One region of the Lysinibacillus pakistanensis genome, then DNA from elsewhere that is predicted to be linked to it. Evidence: a T-box and tRNA genes for the amino acid it is inferred to sense, from the RefSeq annotation. Region 1 holds a T-box; the other regions hold tRNA genes.
The links. A T-box is a leader RNA that pairs with one kind of tRNA and senses whether it is charged. The one in region 1 lies ahead of alaS (alanine--tRNA ligase), so its partner is inferred to be a tRNA-Ala.
Positions count from the first base shown of each region.

Region 1 (2,222 bases):
CATTTAAATCTACTTCACTAGGACGCTTATACTTACGGTTAGCAAACTCCTCAATTTTTTCAATAATTGGCATGAATAAATCAGTATCAAAGTTAGTTGGAACATTTTGAACAACTGACACAATACGCTCAAGACCCATACCTGTATCAATATTTTGCTTTGGCAGCGGCGTATACGTACCATCTGGATTATGGTTGAATTGTGAGAACACTAAGTTCCAAATTTCAAGGTAGCGTTCATTTTCTCCACCTGGATACATTTCTGGATCACTATCATTAGAGCCGTATTCTTCTCCACGGTCATAAAAAATCTCTGAGTTTGGACCAGAAGGACCTTCTCCAATATCCCAGAAGTTCCCCTCTAATCGGATTAAACGTTCTTCAGGGATTCCAATTTCGTTATGCCAAACATCATAGGCTTCTTGGTCTTCAGGATGAATAGTAATAGATAAAAGCTCTGGATCAAAGCCCATCCACTTTTTATCTGTTAAGAACTCCCAAGCATAATGAATCGCTTCTTTTTTGAAGTAATCTCCAATAGAGAAGTTACCAAGCATTTCGAAAAACGTATGGTGACGTGCTGTTTTACCTACGTTTTCAATGTCATTTGTACGAATCGATTTTTGCGCATTTGTGATACGTGGATTTTCTGGAATAACACGTCCATCAAAATATGGTTTAAGAGTAGCAACACCAGAGTTAATCCAAAGTAAGGATGGGTCATTAATGGGTACTAGTGGAGCTGATGGCTCATGATGATGACCTTTCTCTTTAAAGAATTCCAAATACATACGGCGAATATCTGCTGCTTTCATAGGATAAATTCCTCCTCATTAATTTTGTTAAGTTTACGATATGAATCCGCAAATAAGCATAAAAAAGCCCTCATCCCAATAAGGGACGAGGACTTGTTAGTTGTCTCGCGGTACCACCCTAGTTGTAAGTAAAAAATACTTACCTCTTTAGCACTTGTAACGTAAGTGAACGGCAGAGATTAACTGCACTCTGGAGTAGCTTTCGGTATCTGCCATGTGAGGATTTTTTCAGCCAAGAAATCCCTTTCTGAACACCCACAAATACGTACTTGTTCCATCATCGTTTTTACTATTTTCTATCGAGCATTATAAAAAAAATATTTTGTTCTGTCAATTGGCACTAGTATGACTAAGCATCATTAGGCAATCATTTTTTTGAAGTATGCCCACATTCCCCAAGTAAATACAACTAAAAATACACTAATTGTAATCGTTGTAATTGGTGAATCCGGATATGGCAATGGAACATTCATGCCAAAAAAGCTTGTAATGACTGATAATGGCAGCATAATTGTTGATATTACAGTAAGCAGATTAAGCTTTTCAATTGATTTGCCACTAATAATTGAAAAATAAGTATCTAAGGTACTGTTTACTAAATCTCTATAGGTTTCTGTCGATTCAACAATTCGTTCAAGATGGTCATTTAAATCTTTATAGAATGGAATATTTTCCTCACGAATTTCAAATTTCCACTGACCATTACTATTTGAAAAAATTCTTTTTTGTGGCATAATTGCCTGTCGAATGAATATAATAGTTCGCTTAAGCGCAAGAAACTCCTCTGTAACTATTTTCGGCTGATAATCATATATTTCCTCTTCAAGCTCATCTATACGCGCTCTAATCCGTTCTAAAACTGGGAAATATTCATCAGTAATGCCGTCAATAAGTGTATGCAAAAGAAAATCAGTGCCTTTATCTAAATACTTTGTACTGTTTAAGCAAATATTTTCGATGTGACCTAGCCATTTAAGCTTTTGCTTATGAACCGTTACAACATAATTAGGACCCATAAAAATATTTAATTCTACTGTAGTTATTTCATTGCTACTTTTTTCATTATAGATCGGGGCATGAAAAACAAAAAATTTATAGTCGCCATAATGATCCATTTTAGGGCGAGAACCTTCGTTTAAGCAATCCTCTACCGCTAATGGATGGAAGCCAAAAATTTCCGCGATATCATTTAATTCATTGTAGCTATATGCATATAAGTCAACCCATAATAAATCCTCGGCATGGAGGCCATGTTTAAATTCTTTCAAATTAAAATCATGTTCTACTACGTTGCTTCTTTTTTTAAAATAATGGATTTTAATCATTGTTTTTCACCTCATGTTTTATTATTTAAGGAGAACAAACAGGCATAACCCTATTGTTGTTTCGGCGATAAGAAATCGACGAT
Region 1 is NZ_CP126101.1:3,573,857-3,576,078, forward strand. It holds gene alaS (alanine--tRNA ligase) at 1-814, opposite strand, end outside; T-box leader at 893-1,104, opposite strand; gene QNH24_RS17775 (magnesium transporter CorA family protein) at 1,174-2,139, opposite strand.

Region 2 (2,222 bases), 500 kb from region 1:
CCAATCACCTTTTTCTATTTCCGTAATTTCTTTATCTTTTAATCCTGAAAATAATTATGTAAATGTTTCCCATAATCTAAAATGTAATCCACAAAAAATAGAATCTATAAGAATGTCTTTATAATACAAAAAAGCAATAGATGTAAATTAACATCTACTGCTTTTTCTCGTATGACCCGTACGGGATTCGAACCCGTGTTACCGCCGTGAAAGGGCGGTGTCTTAACCACTTGACCAACGGGCCAATGGCGGAGAAGGAGGGATTTGAACCCTCGCGCCGGTTACCCGACCTACACCCTTAGCAGGGGCGCCTCTTCAGCCTCTTGAGTACTTCCCCAAATAAAAAATGGCTCCGAAGGCAGGACTCGAACCTGCGACAACCTGATTAACAGTCAGGTGCTACTACCAACTGAGCTACTTCGGAATAATGGTGGGCCTAAATGGACTCGAACCATCGACCTCACGCTTATCAGGCGTGCGCTCTAACCAGCTGAGCTATAGGCCCTTGGAGCGGGTGATGGGAATCGAACCCACGACATCAGCTTGGAAGGCTGAGGTTTTACCATTAAACTACACCCGCATAAATGGTGGGTCAGGACGGAATCGAACCGCCGACACTTAGAGCTTCAATCTAATGCTCTACCAACTGAGCTACTGACCCTTTTTGTCCATGCTAAGCTTGCTCATTCTTTGCTTCTCATGTCTACTCTTGAAAAATAATGGCGGTCCCGACCGGGATCGAACCGGCGATCTCCTGCGTGACAGGCAGGCATGTTAACCGCTACACCACGGGACCTTTTTGGTTGCGGGGGCTGGATTTGAACCAACGACCTTCGGGTTATGAGCCCGACGAGCTACCACTGCTCCACCCCGCGATAATTATATTATTTTCGAGTTCTCAAGCACCATTTATTTAAAAACTGGAGGAGGTAGAGGGATTCGAACCCCCGCGCGGTGTTACCCGCCTGTCGGTTTTCAAGACCGATCCCTTCAGCCAGACTTGGGTATACCTCCGTAACAATATATAAATGGTGGACCTTGCAGGACTCGAACCTGCGACCGGACGGTTATGAGCCGTCTGCTCTAACCAACTGAGCTAAAGGTCCTTTAAGATGGCGGCAGAGGGGATCGAACCCCCGACCTTACGGGTATGAACCGTACGCTCTAGCCAGCTGAGCTACGCCGCCAGGATCTTTATACTGGTTATTTATTATGGTGGAGCCTAGCGGGATCGAACCGCTGACCTCCTGCGTGCAAGGCAGGCGCTCTCCCAGCTGAGCTAAGGCCCCATAATAATTTTAGAAAATGGTCGGGAAGACAGGATTCGAACCTGCGACCCCTTGGTCCCAAACCAAGTGCTCTACCAAGCTGAGCTACTTCCCGTTCGTTCTTTTGGCGCGCCCGACAGGAGTCGAACCCATAACCTTCTGATCCGTAGTCAGACGCTCTATCCAATTGAGCTACGGGCGCATTAAAAATGGTGCCGAGGACCGGAATCGAACCGGTACGGTAGTCACCTACCGCAGGATTTTAAGTCCTGTGCGTCTGCCAGTTCCGCCACCCCGGCACATTTGGAGCGGAAGACGAGGTTCGAACTCGCGACCCCCACCTTGGCAAGGTGGTGTTCTACCACTGAACTACTTCCGCATGTGCATAAGTTTTTATCTGGCAATTTTACTAAAATGGTGCGGGTGAAGGGAGTCGAACCCCCACGCCTTGCGGCGCTAGATCCTAAGTCTAGTGCGTCTGCCAATTCCGCCACACCCGCATATATTTGTTGGTAATCTTAATGGTGAGCCATGAAGGACTCGAACCTTCGACCCTCTGATTAAAAGTCAGATGCTCTACCAACTGAGCTAATGGCTCAAAATGGTGCCGGCTATAGGAATCGAACCCACGACCTACTGATTACAAGTCAGTTGCTCTACCTGCTGAGCTAAACCGGCATATGGTGGAGGATGACGGGCTCGAACCGCCGACCCTCTGCTTGTAAGGCAGATGCTCTCCCAGCTGAGCTAATCCTCCTGGGTATTATGCCTAGCGACGTCCTACTCTCACAGGGGGAAGCCCCCAACTACCATCGGCGCTAAAGAGCTTAACTTCCGTGTTCGGTATGGGAACGGGTGTGACCTCTTTGCCATCATCACTAGACTTGCACATGGATGTGCTGGCTTCTGCGTTGCAACATGGATGTTGCGTTCTTAGCATAAGTTCCTTTATTT
Region 2 is NZ_CP126101.1:4,070,044-4,072,265, forward strand. It holds tRNA gene QNH24_RS20310 (tRNA-Glu) at 173-244, opposite strand; tRNA gene QNH24_RS20315 (tRNA-Ser) at 247-337, opposite strand; tRNA gene QNH24_RS20320 (tRNA-Asn) at 348-424, opposite strand; tRNA gene QNH24_RS20325 (tRNA-Ile) at 429-505, opposite strand; tRNA gene QNH24_RS20330 (tRNA-Gly) at 507-580, opposite strand; tRNA gene QNH24_RS20335 (tRNA-Phe) at 586-661, opposite strand; tRNA gene QNH24_RS20340 (tRNA-Asp) at 721-796, opposite strand; tRNA gene QNH24_RS20345 (tRNA-Met) at 801-875, opposite strand; tRNA gene QNH24_RS20350 (tRNA-Ser) at 922-1,014, opposite strand; tRNA gene QNH24_RS20355 (tRNA-Ile) at 1,030-1,106, opposite strand; tRNA gene QNH24_RS20360 (tRNA-Met) at 1,114-1,187, opposite strand; tRNA gene QNH24_RS20365 (tRNA-Ala) at 1,214-1,289, opposite strand; tRNA gene QNH24_RS20370 (tRNA-Pro) at 1,307-1,383, opposite strand; tRNA gene QNH24_RS20375 (tRNA-Arg) at 1,394-1,470, opposite strand; tRNA gene QNH24_RS20380 (tRNA-Leu) at 1,479-1,567, opposite strand; tRNA gene QNH24_RS20385 (tRNA-Gly) at 1,573-1,647, opposite strand; tRNA gene QNH24_RS20390 (tRNA-Leu) at 1,684-1,768, opposite strand; tRNA gene QNH24_RS20395 (tRNA-Lys) at 1,791-1,866, opposite strand; tRNA gene QNH24_RS20400 (tRNA-Thr) at 1,871-1,946, opposite strand; tRNA gene QNH24_RS20405 (tRNA-Val) at 1,950-2,025, opposite strand; rRNA gene rrf (5S ribosomal RNA) at 2,036-2,151, opposite strand.
Region 2: it has a tRNA-Ala gene. The T-box ahead of alaS (alanine--tRNA ligase) is inferred to sense a tRNA for this amino acid. The anticodon was not compared.

Region 3 (2,222 bases), 490 kb from region 1:
TCAACCTCTATTATAAAAGAAAGCTAGAGTTATTCCAAAGGATATACCAATATTATTGAGATTTACCATGGAATATTTGTCTAAATGACAGTAAATAATTCGGCTACGAGTATATTTGTAGCTTATTCAGAATGAAAGATTATATCGAAGGATGTATAAGGATTTTTTATGCTTTTAACATATCAAGCAAAAACAAACGAAGAAATCATAAAAAAGCAGTAGATGTAAATTAACATCTACTGCTTTTTCTCGTATGACCCGTACGGGATTCGAACCCGTGTTACCGCCGTGAAAGGGCGGTGTCTTAACCACTTGACCAACGGGCCAATGGCGGAGAAGGAGGGATTTGAACCCTCGCGCCGGTTACCCGACCTACACCCTTAGCAGGGGCGCCTCTTCAGCCTCTTGAGTACTTCCCCAAATAAAAAATGGCTCCGAAGGCAGGACTCGAACCTGCGACAACCTGATTAACAGTCAGGTGCTACTACCAACTGAGCTACTTCGGAATAATGGTGGGCCTAAATGGACTCGAACCATCGACCTCACGCTTATCAGGCGTGCGCTCTAACCAGCTGAGCTATAGGCCCTTGGAGCGGGTGATGGGAATCGAACCCACGACATCAGCTTGGAAGGCTGAGGTTTTACCATTAAACTACACCCGCATAAATGGTGGGTCAGGACGGAATCGAACCGCCGACACTTAGAGCTTCAATCTAATGCTCTACCAACTGAGCTACTGACCCTTTTTGTCCATGCTAAGCTTGCTCATTCTTTGCTTCTCATGTCTACTCTTGAAAAATAATGGCGGTCCCGACCGGGATCGAACCGGCGATCTCCTGCGTGACAGGCAGGCATGTTAACCGCTACACCACGGGACCTTTTTGGTTGCGGGGGCCGGATTTGAACCAACGACCTTCGGGTTATGAGCCCGACGAGCTACCACTGCTCCACCCCGCGATAATTATATTCTTTTCGAGTTCTCAAGCACCATTTATTTAAAAACTGGAGGAGGTAGAGGGATTCGAACCCCCGCGCGGTGTTACCCGCCTGTCGGTTTTCAAGACCGATCCCTTCAGCCAGACTTGGGTATACCTCCGTAACAATATATAAATGGTGGACCTTGCAGGACTCGAACCTGCGACCGGACGGTTATGAGCCGTCTGCTCTAACCAACTGAGCTAAAGGTCCTTTAAGATGGCGGCAGAGGGGATCGAACCCCCGACCTTACGGGTATGAACCGTACGCTCTAGCCAGCTGAGCTACGCCGCCAGGATCTTTATACTGGTTATTTATTATGGTGGAGCCTAGCGGGATCGAACCGCTGACCTCCTGCGTGCAAGGCAGGCGCTCTCCCAGCTGAGCTAAGGCCCCATAATAATTTTAGAAAATGGTCGGGAAGACAGGATTCGAACCTGCGACCCCTTGGTCCCAAACCAAGTGCTCTACCAAGCTGAGCTACTTCCCGTTCGTTCTTTTGGCGCGCCCGACAGGAGTCGAACCCATAACCTTCTGATCCGTAGTCAGACGCTCTATCCAATTGAGCTACGGGCGCATTAAAAATGGTGCCGAGGACCGGAATCGAACCGGTACGGTAGTCACCTACCGCAGGATTTTAAGTCCTGTGCGTCTGCCAGTTCCGCCACCCCGGCACATTTGGAGCGGAAGACGAGGTTCGAACTCGCGACCCCCACCTTGGCAAGGTGGTGTTCTACCACTGAACTACTTCCGCATGTGCATAAGTTTTTATCTGGCAATTTTACTAAAATGGTGCGGGTGAAGGGAGTCGAACCCCCACGCCTTGCGGCGCTAGATCCTAAGTCTAGTGCGTCTGCCAATTCCGCCACACCCGCATATATTTGTTGGTAATCTTAATGGTGAGCCATGAAGGACTCGAACCTTCGACCCTCTGATTAAAAGTCAGATGCTCTACCAACTGAGCTAATGGCTCAAAATGGTGCCGGCTATAGGAATCGAACCCACGACCTACTGATTACAAGTCAGTTGCTCTACCTGCTGAGCTAAACCGGCATATGGTGGAGGATGACGGGCTCGAACCGCCGACCCTCTGCTTGTAAGGCAGATGCTCTCCCAGCTGAGCTAATCCTCCTGGGTATTATGCCTAGCGACGTCCTACTATCACAGGGGGAAGCCCCCAACTACCATCGGCGCTAAAGAGCTTAACTTCCGTGTTCGGTATGGGAACGGGTGTGACCTCTTTGCCA
Region 3 is NZ_CP126101.1:4,062,527-4,064,748, forward strand. It holds tRNA gene QNH24_RS20185 (tRNA-Glu) at 255-326, opposite strand; tRNA gene QNH24_RS20190 (tRNA-Ser) at 329-419, opposite strand; tRNA gene QNH24_RS20195 (tRNA-Asn) at 430-506, opposite strand; tRNA gene QNH24_RS20200 (tRNA-Ile) at 511-587, opposite strand; tRNA gene QNH24_RS20205 (tRNA-Gly) at 589-662, opposite strand; tRNA gene QNH24_RS20210 (tRNA-Phe) at 668-743, opposite strand; tRNA gene QNH24_RS20215 (tRNA-Asp) at 803-878, opposite strand; tRNA gene QNH24_RS20220 (tRNA-Met) at 883-957, opposite strand; tRNA gene QNH24_RS20225 (tRNA-Ser) at 1,004-1,096, opposite strand; tRNA gene QNH24_RS20230 (tRNA-Ile) at 1,112-1,188, opposite strand; tRNA gene QNH24_RS20235 (tRNA-Met) at 1,196-1,269, opposite strand; tRNA gene QNH24_RS20240 (tRNA-Ala) at 1,296-1,371, opposite strand; tRNA gene QNH24_RS20245 (tRNA-Pro) at 1,389-1,465, opposite strand; tRNA gene QNH24_RS20250 (tRNA-Arg) at 1,476-1,552, opposite strand; tRNA gene QNH24_RS20255 (tRNA-Leu) at 1,561-1,649, opposite strand; tRNA gene QNH24_RS20260 (tRNA-Gly) at 1,655-1,729, opposite strand; tRNA gene QNH24_RS20265 (tRNA-Leu) at 1,766-1,850, opposite strand; tRNA gene QNH24_RS20270 (tRNA-Lys) at 1,873-1,948, opposite strand; tRNA gene QNH24_RS20275 (tRNA-Thr) at 1,953-2,028, opposite strand; tRNA gene QNH24_RS20280 (tRNA-Val) at 2,032-2,107, opposite strand; rRNA gene rrf (5S ribosomal RNA) at 2,118-2,222, opposite strand, start outside.
Region 3: it has a tRNA-Ala gene. The T-box ahead of alaS (alanine--tRNA ligase) is inferred to sense a tRNA for this amino acid. The anticodon was not compared.